One region of the Acidovorax sp. GW823-FHT02H02 genome, then DNA from elsewhere that is predicted to be linked to it. Evidence: predicted binding sites of a transcription regulator. Region 1 holds the regulator's gene; each other region holds the start of a gene.

Evidence for each region. Region 1 encodes sigma-54, which starts transcription at its own class of promoters, with help from an activator protein. Its sites were predicted from a motif close to TGGCANGNAANCTGCTTT; they were not measured.
Region 2: a site for sigma-54 is predicted at 1,904-1,921, ahead of AC1RDS_RS02530 (ammonium transporter). Genes of this name have one in related genera too.
Region 3: a site for sigma-54 is predicted at 2,376-2,393, ahead of pedF (cytochrome c-550 PedF). Genes of this name have one in related genera too.

What each region holds. Positions count from the first base shown of each region.
Region 1 covers NZ_JBXAJH010000014.1:13,799-18,074, reverse strand. The annotation lists gene AC1RDS_RS15065 (THUMP domain-containing class I SAM-dependent RNA methyltransferase) at 1-1,195, opposite strand, end outside; gene AC1RDS_RS15060 (acyl-CoA thioesterase) at 1,192-1,674, opposite strand; gene AC1RDS_RS15055 (RNA polymerase factor sigma-54) at 1,750-3,336, opposite strand; gene lptB (LPS export ABC transporter ATP-binding protein) at 3,449-4,216, opposite strand; gene lptA (lipopolysaccharide transport periplasmic protein LptA) at 4,228-4,276, opposite strand, start outside.
Region 2 covers NZ_JBXAJH010000002.1:168,505-172,780, forward strand. The annotation lists gene selD (selenide, water dikinase SelD) at 1-630, opposite strand, end outside; gene mnmH (tRNA 2-selenouridine(34) synthase MnmH) at 688-1,737, shown strand; gene AC1RDS_RS02530 (ammonium transporter) at 1,992-3,194, shown strand; gene AC1RDS_RS02535 (phospholipase D family protein) at 3,357-4,276, shown strand, end outside.
Region 3 covers NZ_JBXAJH010000023.1:2,684-6,959, reverse strand. The annotation lists gene AC1RDS_RS19305 (TonB-dependent receptor) at 1-917, shown strand, start outside; gene AC1RDS_RS19300 (substrate-binding periplasmic protein) at 970-1,854, opposite strand; gene pedF (cytochrome c-550 PedF) at 1,851-2,342, opposite strand; gene pqqD (pyrroloquinoline quinone biosynthesis peptide chaperone PqqD) at 2,633-2,935, shown strand; gene AC1RDS_RS19285 (c-type cytochrome) at 3,129-3,401, shown strand; gene AC1RDS_RS19280 (NAD(P)/FAD-dependent oxidoreductase) at 3,401-4,276, shown strand, end outside.

The DNA.
Region 1 (4,276 bases):
TGGGGCCGTTCCACATCGGCACGCGGCGCGATTCCTTCAGGCGCATCTTGCCGGGCAGTTTGAGGTCGGGTGTGAGCATCCAGGCCTGCCAGCCGGCGTAGTTCTTCTTCCAGTGCGCGGCGAGCTGGCTGAAGAACTCGCCACCATCGTCGGTGTGCGCCTCTTCGCGGCCCACGGCCAGGCCCTGGGCGCGGTCGGCCGCGCGCTCACTGGCGTTGCGGCCCGCCGTGCCGGCGGCAGCGATGCGCTCGCCGTAGGGCGGGTTCAGCAGCATCACGCCGGGCTGCTCGCAGGGCGGCATGCGCTGCAGGGCATCGCCACCGCGCAGCTGCACGGCATCGGCCACGCCGGCGCGCTCGGCATTGCGCTGGGCAAAATCGACCATGCGGAAGGCGACATCACTGCCAAAAATGGGCACGGCGCTTTTCTGTATGGCGCCTTCAGCCTCGTTTTTGATAGCAGTCCAGACATGGGCCTGGAACGGCAGCAGTTTCTCGAACGCAAAGCGGCGCAGCATGCCGGCCGGGATGCGGCAGGCGATCTGCGCGGCCTCGACCACGATGGTGCCGCTGCCGCAGCAGGGGTCGTACAGGGGCTGGGGGTTGTCGCCCAGCGGGTCCCAGCCGCTGGCGGCGATCATGGCGGCGGCCAGGGTTTCCTTCAGCGGGGCGTCGCCCTTGTCCTCGCGCCAGCCGCGCTTGAACAGCGGCTCGCCCGAGGTGTCGATGTAGATCGTGGCCTCGTCGGTGGTCAGGTGCAGGTGGATGCGCACGTCGGGCCACTGCGTATTCACGTCGGGCCGCACGCCGCTCTTGTGGCGGAAGCGGTCGGCCACGGCATCCTTGACCTTGAGGCCCGCAAAATTGAGGCTTTGCAGCGGGCTGTGCTGCGCCGTCACCTCGACCTTGAAGGTCTGGCGCGTGGTGAACCAGATCTCCCAGGCCACGTCGCTGGCCATGCCATAGAGGTCGTTCTCGGAACGGTAGGGCCGGTGCGCCAGCTGTACCAGCACACGCTGGGCCAGGCGGCTGTGCAGGTTGAGCAGCAGCGCATGGCGCCACGAGGCGCGCAGCAGCACACCTCCCCGGCCCACCAGCAGGTCTTGCCCGGTGAGGCCGGTGATGGCGTGCACCTCGTCGGCCAGGTAGCCCTCGACGCCAGCGGCGCAAGGGAGAAAAAGTTGGAGGTGGTTCATGTCGATGGGGAGGATACGCGCTCGGGCACGGCGGGGGAACCGGGCTCACCCGCGCGGGCCAGCAGCAGCTGGCGGATGGAGTCCGGGATGGGGGCGACCTTGCGGCTGGCCTTGCCGATGAAGACAATGCCGATCTTGCCGCGCGCCACTTCGCGGCCCGAGGTGGTCTCGGTCATGCAGAACACCAGGTCGAAGCCGTAGCGGTTGAAGTCCGCCGGCGCCATCTCCACCCGCATGGTTTCGCCATGGAAACCTTCGGACTTGTACTGCGCCACGATATCGCCCACCACGATGGACAGGCCACCCACATCCGCCTCGGGGTAGCCCAAGGACTGAAAAAAGCGCACCCGCGCTTCGGACACCAGGGTGAGCAACTGCGCGTTGTCCAGGTGACCGCCCTGGTTGACGTGGCTGATGTAGATCTGCAGCTCGGTGGCAAAGCCGAAATGCGCGGGAAGGTCGAAGACGATGCGGGCCATGGCGTGGAAAGCGGGGTGATGGGTGAAAAAACAGCCAACAGGGCACGCTGCGGCAGGCGCGCGCGCCCACAAAGGCTACAGCGCCTTGCGCAGATTGGCCGGCGCGATCTTGAGCGCCTCGCGGTACTTGGCCACGGTGCGGCGCGCGCACTCGATGCCCTGCTCCTTGAGCATTTCGGCGATCTGGCTGTCGGACAGCGGCTTGGCGGGGCTTTCGGCCGCCACGAACTGCTTGATCAGCGCGCGCACCGCCGTGCTCGATGCGTTGCCGCCGGTTTCGGTGCCCAGGCCGGAGCCAAAGAAGTATTTGAGCTCGTAGGTGCCGATCGGCGTCGCCATGTACTTGGCGGTGGTCACGCGGCTGATGGTGGACTCGTGCAGCCCCAGCTCGTCGGCGATGTCGCGCAGCACCAGCGGGCGCATGGCCAGCTCGCCATGGGTGAAGAAGTTCTTTTGCCGTTCCACGATGGCACGCGAGACGCGCAGTATGGTGTCGAAGCGCTGCTGGATGTTCTTGATGAACCAGCGCGCCTCCTGCAGGCGCTGCTGCATGCCCTGGTGGCCCTCGCCACCCTTGTGGCCGCGCAGGGCGCCGGCGTAGATGTCGTGCACGCGCAGGCGCGGCATGACGTCGGGGTTGAGCTGCACGATGAAGTTCTGCTGGCCCCCGCCATTGGCGCGCCCGGATTTGCGCACGATGACGTCGGGCACGATGATGTTGCGCTCCACATCGGCAAAGCGGCGGCCGGGGCGCGGCTCCAGGCGGGCGATCAGCGCCATGGCGGCACGCGTGCGCTCTTCGCCATCGCCGCACAGCTGCGTCAGGCGCCGGATGTCGCGGCGGGCCAGCATCTCCAGCGGCTGCTGGCAGATGCGCAGCGCGGTCTGCACGGTATCGGGGTCGATCTCGCTGTCTTCGTCGGCGGCCAGGGCCTTGAGCTGCAAGGTCAGGCACTCGGCCAGGCCGCGCGCGCCCACGCCCACAGGCTCCAGGCTTTGCAGCAGGTGCTGGGCCACCGTGAAGCGGTGCACCAGTTCTTCGATCTGCTCCAGGTCGTCGGGCCCGGCCAGGCCGATGGCGAGCTCTTCGAGCGGCTCTTCGAGGTAGCCGTCATCGTTGAGCGATTCGATGAGAAAGCGCAGCGCGGCGCGGTCGAGCTCGGACAGGCGCAGCGCCAGCGCCTGGCGGTGCAGGAAGGCCGTCAGTGATTCCTGCGAGCGGGCCAGTTCGGTGGCGTCGGCCTCGTCGCCTTCGGCGTCGTTGCGGTTGCGGGCGGGCGCATCGCCGCCCCACTCGGCGTCATTGGGCGCCATTTCCACCGTGCCGTCGCCGCTCCAGTCGGGCTCGTCCGCACCGGCGCTGGCCGTTTCAGCATCATTTGGGTTTTCAGCGCTTGTGTTGCCTGCGCTGGCAGCCCCTGAAAAAAGAGCGTCGTCCGCGCTGTAGTCGTCGGCCTGTGCGGGCGTGTCGGCGGCTTCCAGGCCAAACTCCTCGCGCGGCGCTTCATCGGCCGTGCGCTCCAGAAAGGGGTTCTCGTCGAGCATCTGCTCGACTTCCTGCGACAGCTCCAGCGTCGACAGCTGCAACAACCGGATCGATTGCTGCAACTGCGGCGTGAGCGACAGGTGCTGCGAAACGCGCAGCGAAAGGCCGGGCTTCATGCCACTGCCAACGCAAGGGCACCAATCAGCCCGTCGCCCGGCCGCCCGAAGGCGGGCCGGTGCCCCTGGGGGGGCAGCGACCACACGAAATGAGGAAGCGTGGGGGCCATGCTCACATCCGGAAGTGTTCGCCGAGATAGACGCGACGCACCTCGGCGTTGTCAACGATTTCGGACGGCGTGCCCTGGGCCAGGACATGGCCGTCGCTGATGATGAAGGCGTGGTCGCAGATGCCCAGCGTTTCGCGCACGTTGTGGTCGGTGATCAGCACACCGATGCCGCGCGCCTTCAGGAAACCGATGATGCGCTGGATCTCGATGACGGCAATCGGGTCGATGCCGGCGAAGGGCTCGTCGAGCAGGATGAAGCGCGGCTGGGTGGCCAGCGCGCGGGCGATCTCGACCCGGCGGCGCTCGCCGCCCGACAGGGCCAGGGCCGGCGAATCGCGCAGATGGTCCACGCGCAACTCCTGCAGCAAGGCTGTGAGGCGTGCTTCGATCTCCTTCCGGGCGAGCGGTTTGCCGTCGTCGCCCCGCTGCAGCTCCAGCACGGCGCGCACGTTTTCCTCGACGTTCAGCTTGCGAAAGATCGACGCCTCTTGCGGCAGATAGGACAGCCCCAGACGCGAGCGCCGGTGGATGGGCATGTCCGCAACCGAGTGGCCATCGATGCGGATGTCACCGCCATCGCAGCGCACCAGGCCCACGATCATGTAGAACGAAGTGGTCTTGCCCGCGCCATTGGGACCGAGCAAGCCCACCACCTCGCCCTTTTGCACGACCAGCGACACATCCTTGACGACCTTGCGGCTGCCATAGGACTTTTCGAGGTGCGCAACTTCCAGGCGGCTGCCCGCCTGGGTGTCAGGGCTTGTGTTCACGGTCGCTGCACTCACTTGCTTGCGCCGCCGAGGGTGTTGCTGGGGCGCAGCACCGGCCCG
Region 2 (4,276 bases), on a different contig from region 1:
CTGTGTGGTGTAGCGCAGCATGTCGGCGTAGCCGGCAGCATCCAGCAGGCCTTTTTTCAGTGCCGCCGAGAGAATGCCCACCCCCAGCGGCTTGCCCAGCACCAGCACATCGCCCGCCTGCGCGTCGGCATTGCGGCGCACGCGCTGCGGGTGCACCAGGCCCAAACCCACCAGGCCATAGATGGGTTCGAGCACGTCGATCGAATGCCCGCCCGCGATGGGGATGCCGGCGTCGCGGCACACGGCGGCTCCGCCTTCCAGCACACGGCCAATCACTTCGGGCGGCAGCTGGGCAATGGGCATGCCCACCAGGGCCAGCGCCATGATGGGTGTGCCGCCCATGGCGTAGATGTCGGACAGCGCATTGGTGGCGGCAATGCGGCCAAAGTCATAGGGGTCGTCAACGATGGGGGTGAAGAAATCGGTGGTGGCCACCAGCGCCTGGCTATCGTTCAGGCGGTAAACGGCCGCATCGTCGCTGGTTTCGGTACCCACCAGCAGTTCGGGCGGGACGATGCCCTGCGGTGCGCGTGCCAAAATCTCCTGCAGCAGGCCCGGCGCTATCTTGCAACCGCAACCGCCGCCGTGCGAGAACTGGGTAAGACGAATGGGTTTTGAATCAACAGTCATGGTGCGCGCGATTGTGCCAGCCGGCCGCCGGCCCGCGCGGGGCAAGGGCCTGGCGCCATGAGCCACCGCGGTCCCGTGCGCGTGGCGGATCGCCATGCATTTCACACCCTGATCGATGCGCGCTCGCCCGCCGAATACGCACTCGACCATATTCCCGGCGCCATCAACTGCCCGGTGCTCGACGATGACGAGCGCCGCATCGTCGGCACCATCTACAAGCAGCAAGGCGCCTTTGAGGCGCGGCGCGTGGGCGGCGCCATGGTGGCAGCCAACCTGGCGCGGCATTTGCAAACGCAGTTTGCCGACCAGCCCGCCAGCTGGAAACCCCTGGTGTACTGCTGGCGCGGCGGCATGCGCAGCGGCTCGATGGTGACCTGGCTGCGCCTGGTGGGCTGGGACGCCCAGCAGCTGGCCGGTGGCTACAAGGCGTGGCGCCGCCATGTGATAGACCGGCTGGCCGAACTGGCGCCGCAGCTGCCCCTGCGTGTGATCTGCGGCCCCACCGGCAGCGCCAAGACGCGCGTGCTGCAGGCCCTGGCCGCGCGCGGCGCGCAGGTGCTCGATCTGGAGGCCTGCGCCCGCCACCGGGGATCGGTGCTGGGCGCCTGGCCGGGGGTGGAGCAGCCCTCGCAAACCGCCTTCGAGACCACCCTGCTGCATGCACTGGAGCCCCTGGATCTGCAGCGCACCATCTATGTCGAGGCCGAAAGCAGCAAGATCGGCCGCCTGGCGGTGCCCCAGCCCCTGGTGCAGCGGTTGCGCGCCAGCCCCTGCATCGAGATCGCCGCCAGTGTGCCGGCGCGGCTGGATTTTCTGCTGCGCGACTACGCCAACCTGGGCGACGACCCGGTCCTGCTGGCCCGCCAGCTGGGTTTGCTCAAGGAGTTGCACGGCAAGCAGGTGATTGCACGCTGGCAGGACTGGGCCGCAGCAGGTGCGCTGGCCCCGCTGTTTGCCGAGCTGGTGGCCTTGCACTACGACCCGCTCTATGCCCGCTCGCAAAGCACGCACCTGCACCAGTGGGCCACGCGGCACAGCCTGGCCAGCGACGATCTTTCTGCGGCCGGCATTGATGCCCTGGCCGAGCAGCTGCTGGCGCTGGGTTGACTTCCCCGGCACCGGGCTGTGCTACAGCCTCCACTGGCCATCAAAAAAGATCGCCTTTCGCGCTTGCCAGTAAAGCGCCATAGCCATTTTTCATCATTGTTTTTGCGCTTGCCTCAAGCAATGCCCCATGATGGGGCGAACCGGCGGTGCACCTCCATGGTTTTTTTGGCGCGTTTATTGCTTAATTTTGGTGCAAGTCTGGCGCCTGCGTCCGGATTGCACCAGAACAGATCAATTCAGAGCACGAGGAAGTTATGAATGCACACCAACAGGGCGGCGATGCCTTGTTCATATTGCTGGGCGCCATCATGGTGCTGGCCATGCACGCCGGTTTTGCGTTTCTGGAGCTAGGCACCGTGCGCAAAAAGAACCAGGTCAATGCCCTGGTCAAGATCCTGGTGGATTTTTCGGTGTCCACGGTGGTGTATTTCTTGGTGGGCTACGGCGTGGCCTATGGCACGCATTTCTTGGTGGGCGCGGAGACGCTGGCCCAGCAAAACGGCTTTGCACTGGTGAAGTTCTTTTTCCTGCTCACCTTCGCGGCGGCGATTCCGGCCATTGTGTCGGGCGGCATTGCAGAGCGTGCCAAGTTCTGGCCCCAACTGCTGGCAACAGCCGCCATCGTTGGCTTTGTGTACCCGTTTTTTGAAGGTATCGCCTGGAACGAGCATTTCGGCATCCAGGCTGGCATTGCCGCCCTGACCGGCGCCGCCTTCCATGACTTTGCCGGCTCGGTGGTGGTGCACGCCGTGGGTGGCTGGATTGCCCTGCCCGCCGTTCTGCTGCTGGGGTCACGCGCCAACCGCTACCGCAAGGATGGCGCCATCTCGGCCCATCCACCCTCCAACATCCCTTTTCTGGCGCTGGGTGCGTGGGTGCTGGTGGTGGGTTGGTTTGGTTTCAATGTGATGAGCGCGCAAACGCTGGACAAGCTGTCGGGGCTGGTAGCGGTCAACTCGCTGATGGCCATGGTGGGCGGCACGCTGGCCGCGCTGGTGCTGGGCAAGAACGACCCCGGCTTCGTGCACAACGGCCCGCTGGCCGGCCTGGTGGCTGTTTGCGCGGGTTCCGACCTGATGCACCCGCTGGGTGCGCTGGTGGTGGGCGGCGTGGCCGGCAGCATCTTTGTGGTGATGTTCACCCTCACCCAGAACCGCTGGAAGATCGACGATGTGCTGGGCGTGTGGCCCCTGCACGGGCTGTGCGGCACCTGGGGCGGCATTGCCGCAGGCATTTTCGGCAGCAAGGCCTTGGGTGGGCTGGGCGGTGTCAGCCTGTGGGCGCAACTCATGGGAACGGCCATGGGCGTGGTGTGGGCGCTGCTGGGCGGTGCACTGGTGTATGGTGTGCTGAAGGCCACGCTGGGCCTGCGGTTATCGCAGGAAGAGGAGTTCGACGGTGCCGACCTGTCGATCCACAAGATCAGCGCAACGCCGGACCGCGAAGTGAGCTGGTAAGCCTGCAGCCGCCAGGGCCCGGATGCGCCGTGCCCCGAGAGCTTGGTTTGGTGTGTTGAAACGACGGCGCCACGTCTGACATCCACCGGGCGCGCGGCCCGCTACGCTGGGGCGCACCCCGTTGGGAGTGCCCGCCACCGATTCACGCCGCTACGCCCGCCCATGACCCTCGCCCTTGTTTTCGGTTTTCTTCCCGCGCTGCTGCGCCGGCACCTGCCGCCATGGTGGGCTGCCCTGCTCATTCTTGCGCTGAGCGGTTGCGCCGAATTGCCCAAGAATGTGCAGCGCCCTGTTTCCACGGCGCTCGAAGCCACCGCCGGCACCGCACTGGCCACGCTGGTGAACGAGCGCCGCGCTGCGGCAAATGCGCGCTTTGAATCAGGCTTTGTGCTGCTGGCCGGCCCCCAGGCGGCCTATGGCAGCCGCCTGGCCCTGGTGGAAGCGGCGCAGAAAACGCTGGACCTGCAGTACTACGCCATCCACGCCGACGCCAGCACCGAGCGGCTGCTGCTGGGTGTGATCGCCGCCGCCCGGCGCGGCGTGCGCGTGCGCGTGCTGCTGGACGACTTTCACAGCACCGGAAAAGACGCACAGGTGATGCGCCTGGCCTTCGAACCCAATATCGAAATGCGCATGTTCAACCCGGTGGCGGGCGCCCGCAACTCCACCGTGTGGCGCATGGTCAGTGCCTTGGGCGATTTTTCGCGGGTGCAGCAGCGCATGCACAACAAGCTCTTCATCGCCGACAACACCATGGGCGTGGCCGGCGGGCGCAACCTGGGCGATGCCTATTTCGGCCACGACACATCGGGCAACTTTGTCGACCTCGATGTGCTGGCGGCCGGCCCCATCGTGCAGGATCTGTCGCGCAGCTTCGACAGCTACTGGAACAACGAGCGCGCTTACCCTGTGCAGTCGCTGATCACGCCCAAAGAGCTGGACGCCCTGCGCTCGTCGCTGGCCACCACCGACCAGGAGCCAGGCACCCACGCCGGACCTACCCCGGTGCGCGCGGCCGCCTCCAGCCCGTTGGCCGCGGCTTCCACCCCGGTGGCACCCGACGCCGACACGGCCGCCAGCCA
Region 3 (4,276 bases), on a different contig from region 1:
ACCTGGGGCACCCAGCACCCTACGAGCGCGAGAGCTTCACCTACAGCAAGCTCAACCCGGCCATCGGTATCACGCACGCCTTCACCCCGGCGGCCACCGGCTTTGCCAGCCTGTCGCAGGGCACGCGCATGCCGACCGCGCTGGAGCTCGGCTGCGCCGACCCGGCCCAGCCCTGCACACTGCCGACCGGCCTGCAGGCTGACCCCTACCTCCAGCAGGTGGTCACCCGCACGCTGGAGCTGGGCGCGCGGCTGCGCCCGGCCGACGGCGTGCTATTGACCAGCGCCCTGTTCCGCTCGGTGAACAACGATGACATCGCCTTCATGCGCGCGGGCATCTCGCAGGCGGGGTTCTTCAACAACATCGGCAAGACCCGCCGCCAGGGCCTGGAGCTCAGCGTCCATGTGCAGCGCGGCACCTGGGACATGCGCGCCAGCTACAGCTACCTGGACGCCACCTATCAGAGCAGCGGCGTGCTCTTCGGCCCCCTGAGCACGGCCGCCAGGCCCAACGAGTTCCACCCCGGCACGCGCATGGCCGCCCTGCCGCGCCATGTGTTCAAGCTATCGGCCGACTGGCGCGCCACGCCCACCGTGGTCGTGGGTGGCGACTGGCTCGCCATGGGCTCCCAGGTGGTGGCCGGCAACGAGAGCGGCTCGCGCCCCAAGCTGGGCACCGTGGCCGGCTACGGCCTGTTCAACGCCCGTGCCAGCTGGCAGGTCTATCCGGGCTGGAAGGTCTACGCGCGCGCCAACAACCTGCTCGACAAGCGCTACGTCACCTACGCCACTGGCAGCGAGGACGCCTTCCCCGGCGGCGTGGCGGTCCGGCCCGGCGACGACATGGGCTCTTCGCGCTTCGTCGCGCCCGGCATGGGCCGCAGCTTCACCGTCGGCATGCGCTACGAATGGCGTTGAAAAACCCTGGAAGGCCGCGCAGGCATTCCAGGGTTTTGCATTGGCGCCGCAGTCAGGGCGCGGTCAATGTCAGGCCATGCTGCTTGAAAATCGCCAGCAGTTCGCCGCTGCCGCGCAGTGACTGCAGGGCCTGTTGCAGGGCCTGGCCCAGCTCCTCGTTCCTGGCCTTGATGGCCATGCCCACCAGCCAGCCCTGGGACGGCACGCCCGCCAGCGGGAGCTCGCCGATCGCCATCTGCTCGGACCTCGGCTGCGCCTGGAAGATTGCGGACTCCGCCTGCGCGCGCGTGACATAGGCGGCGGCCGCCTCGCCCTGCAACACCGCCTGCACGGCCTTGACGCCGTTTTCGTACAGGTGCACCTGTGCGCTCAGCAAGCGGTTGTCGTGCCCGATCAGGGCGCTGGCTGCGCCGGTGCCGCGCTCGGTGGCCAGGGGCACGCCCCGGAGGTCGGCAACCCCCGCCACCTCCGGCAGGCGCCGCTTGTCGCGCACCAGCACGACCTGCTCGCGCATGTACGGAGCAAAGATCAGCGCCTGCCTGTTCTGCTGCATGAAATACTTGTCCACGGGCACGTGTAGCATCACGTCGGCCGGACCGTAGCCCAGGTAGTGGCCCTTCCAGACCATGTTGCGCAGGTCGTCGTTCATGTTCTCGTCGCCATCGAAGGGCAGCAGGGACAGCTGCAACCCCATGGCACGCGCCAGGGCCTGCGCCAGCGACACGTCCAGCCCCTGAATGCCCTGCGCCGACTTCGCGGAAAACGGCGGGAAGTCGTTGTACAGCGCCACCTTGAGCGCGCCGTTGGCGCGGATGCGCTCCAGGCCGCTCGGTTCTTCCTGTGCATGGGCCGCGCCCATACCGGCGAGCAGCGGCAGCAGCCCCAGCACCAGCTGGCGGCGGCCCGTCGATGGCGGTTTGTGGGATGCGCCGTTCATGGTTCGCGCCGCGATTCGAGATAAGTCTTGATGGCCCACAGGGCCTCCTGGGACAACATGCCCTCGAACGGCGGCATGTACACCCGGCCGTCGCGCGTGCGGCCCCGGCGCGCGGTGCCCATGAAGTAGTCGTTGACCTCCTTGAAGCAGGCGTTCTTCTTCAGCGCGTCCGCCAGGCTGGTGCACTCCTCGTCGAGCTTGCGCAGGTCGGGGGCAATGCCGCCGGATATGGCCTCCAGCCCGTGGCAGCGGGCGCAGTTCTGGTTGTAGCCGGATGCGCCGATGCGCACCGCCTCGGCCTGCGCGGGGCCCTTGCTGTAGGGGTTGTCCTCCAGCCATTTCTGCCCCACGGGCGGCAGGGTGCGCGTATCCACGGGCTGCGGGGTCACGTCCCCATGCGCCCAGGCGGCGCCCAGGCTGGCGACCAGCGCAAGAGCGAGGGCCGATGGTGCGCCCTTGCGGGCCCATGTCTGAACGACGGAATGCATGGATGTCTCCTTGGTCTCTGGTGGTACCAGCCTGCAGCAAGAACCAGGCCATGCTGCGCGCCACACGGTACGCACCATGCCCCGCCGCACTGTGACAAGCATTGCTCCGCTTTGGAGCACTTGAGCGCGCCGTGGCACGCTGCCGCGGTGTGGGGACGGGCAGGCCGGCGCCGTGCCAGCCGACGGCATGGCATGGGCGTGGGGGCTTGGCATTTTTTTTGCTGAGCTATGCCCATACTGTTTTTGCGCGTCCCGTGGTCCCTGCCGAATACCATCAAAAAAAACCTGCCATGCACTTTGACGCTGCCAGCGCACCAGAGCACCACCACTCCGGCGCCCCCACCATGCTGCCCCATCTTTCGCGCCACCTGCGCCTGCAGTACCAGACCGCCCAGACGCGCTGGGTGCTGCGCTCCTCCGAGGACACGGTGCAGCTCAACGACAGCGCCGCCGAGATACTGCGCCGCTGCGACGGACGCCACACCGTGGCGGACATCGTCTGCGAGCTGGAGGCGCTGTACGACATCCAGGGCATCGGCCCCCAGGTGCAGGAACTGCTGGCCGAGGGCATGCGCCGGGGCTGGTTAGACTGATGGGATACCCCCCTGTGGCGCTACGCGCCTTCGTTTGGGGCGCGCCGGTTTCGTAGGTTGTGGGTGGCGCGTAGCGCGCTGCTGGTTTATAGATCAATCGGACATAACGCTTATGCGACAAGCGCTGACAGCTATCAAAAAGTGCGCCCCATGGGCAGCCCTTCTGCTGCTGTTGCCTTGCGCGGCGCAGCCCTTGCCTTCGCTGCCCGTCCAGGACGTGGCCCTGCTCGCCGGCAACTGTGTCACTTGCCACGGCCCCGGCGGGCGGCCGCCAGCCGAAGCCTCGGGCAGCATTCCGGCCCTGCGCGGCCGCAGCAGCGCCCTCTTGCTGGAGCGCATGCAGGCGTTCAAGGCCGGGCGGGTGGCCGGCGCCACCGTCATGCCGCTCCTGATGCAAGGCTATGACACGGCCCAGATGCAGGCCCTGGCACGGTGGTTTGCCGCCCTGCCCACGGAGACGCCGTGATGGCGGCGTTGCACCGCCGTCAACTGCTGCTTGGCGCCGCAAGCCTGGCCGCACCCGCCGTCGTGCGTGCGCAAGGCGCAGGTGCGCGCGTGGTGGTGGTGGGCGGCGGCTTTGGCGGCGCCACGGTGGCGCGCTACCTGCGCACCTGGGCGCCGCAGGTCCAGGTCACGCTGGTCGAGCCCGCCGATCGCTTCTTCACCTGCCCGTTCTCCAACCATTACCTGGCGGGACTGCGCAGCTGGGACAGCATCGGCCACGGCTACGACGGCCTGCGCGCCACGGGCGTACAGGTCGTGCACGCGCGGGCCGAGGACGTGGATGGCCAGCGGCGCAGCCTGCGCCTGCACACCGGCCAGGAACTGCGCTGGGACCGCCTGGTGCTCTCGCCCGGCGTGGACATGCGCTGGGACGCGCTCGAAGGCTACGACCGGGCGGCCGCCGAGCTTGCACCCCATGCCTGGAAGGCCGGCGCGCAGACCCTGCTGCTGCGCCGCCAGTTGCAGGCCATGCCCGACGGTGGCCGGTTCGTGATGGTGATTCCCGACAACCCGTTCCGCTGCCCACCCGGGCCGTATGAGCGTGCCAGCCTGGTGGCGCACTACCTGCGCCAGCACAAGCCGCGCAGCAAGCTGTTGCTGCTGGACGCGAAGAACAACTTCTCGAAGAAAGCGCTGTTCCTGCAGGGCTGGAAGGCCTTGTACGGCGACATGCTCGAATGGGTCAGCCTGGCGCAGGACGGCCAGGTGGTGCGCGTGGATGCGCGGACGCTGGAGGTGGAGACGGCCTTCGGCACGCGCCACAGGGCCGACGTGCTCAACGTCATCCCGCCGCAGAAGGCGGGGCTGATCGCCGAGCGCGCGGGCGTGACCGACGCC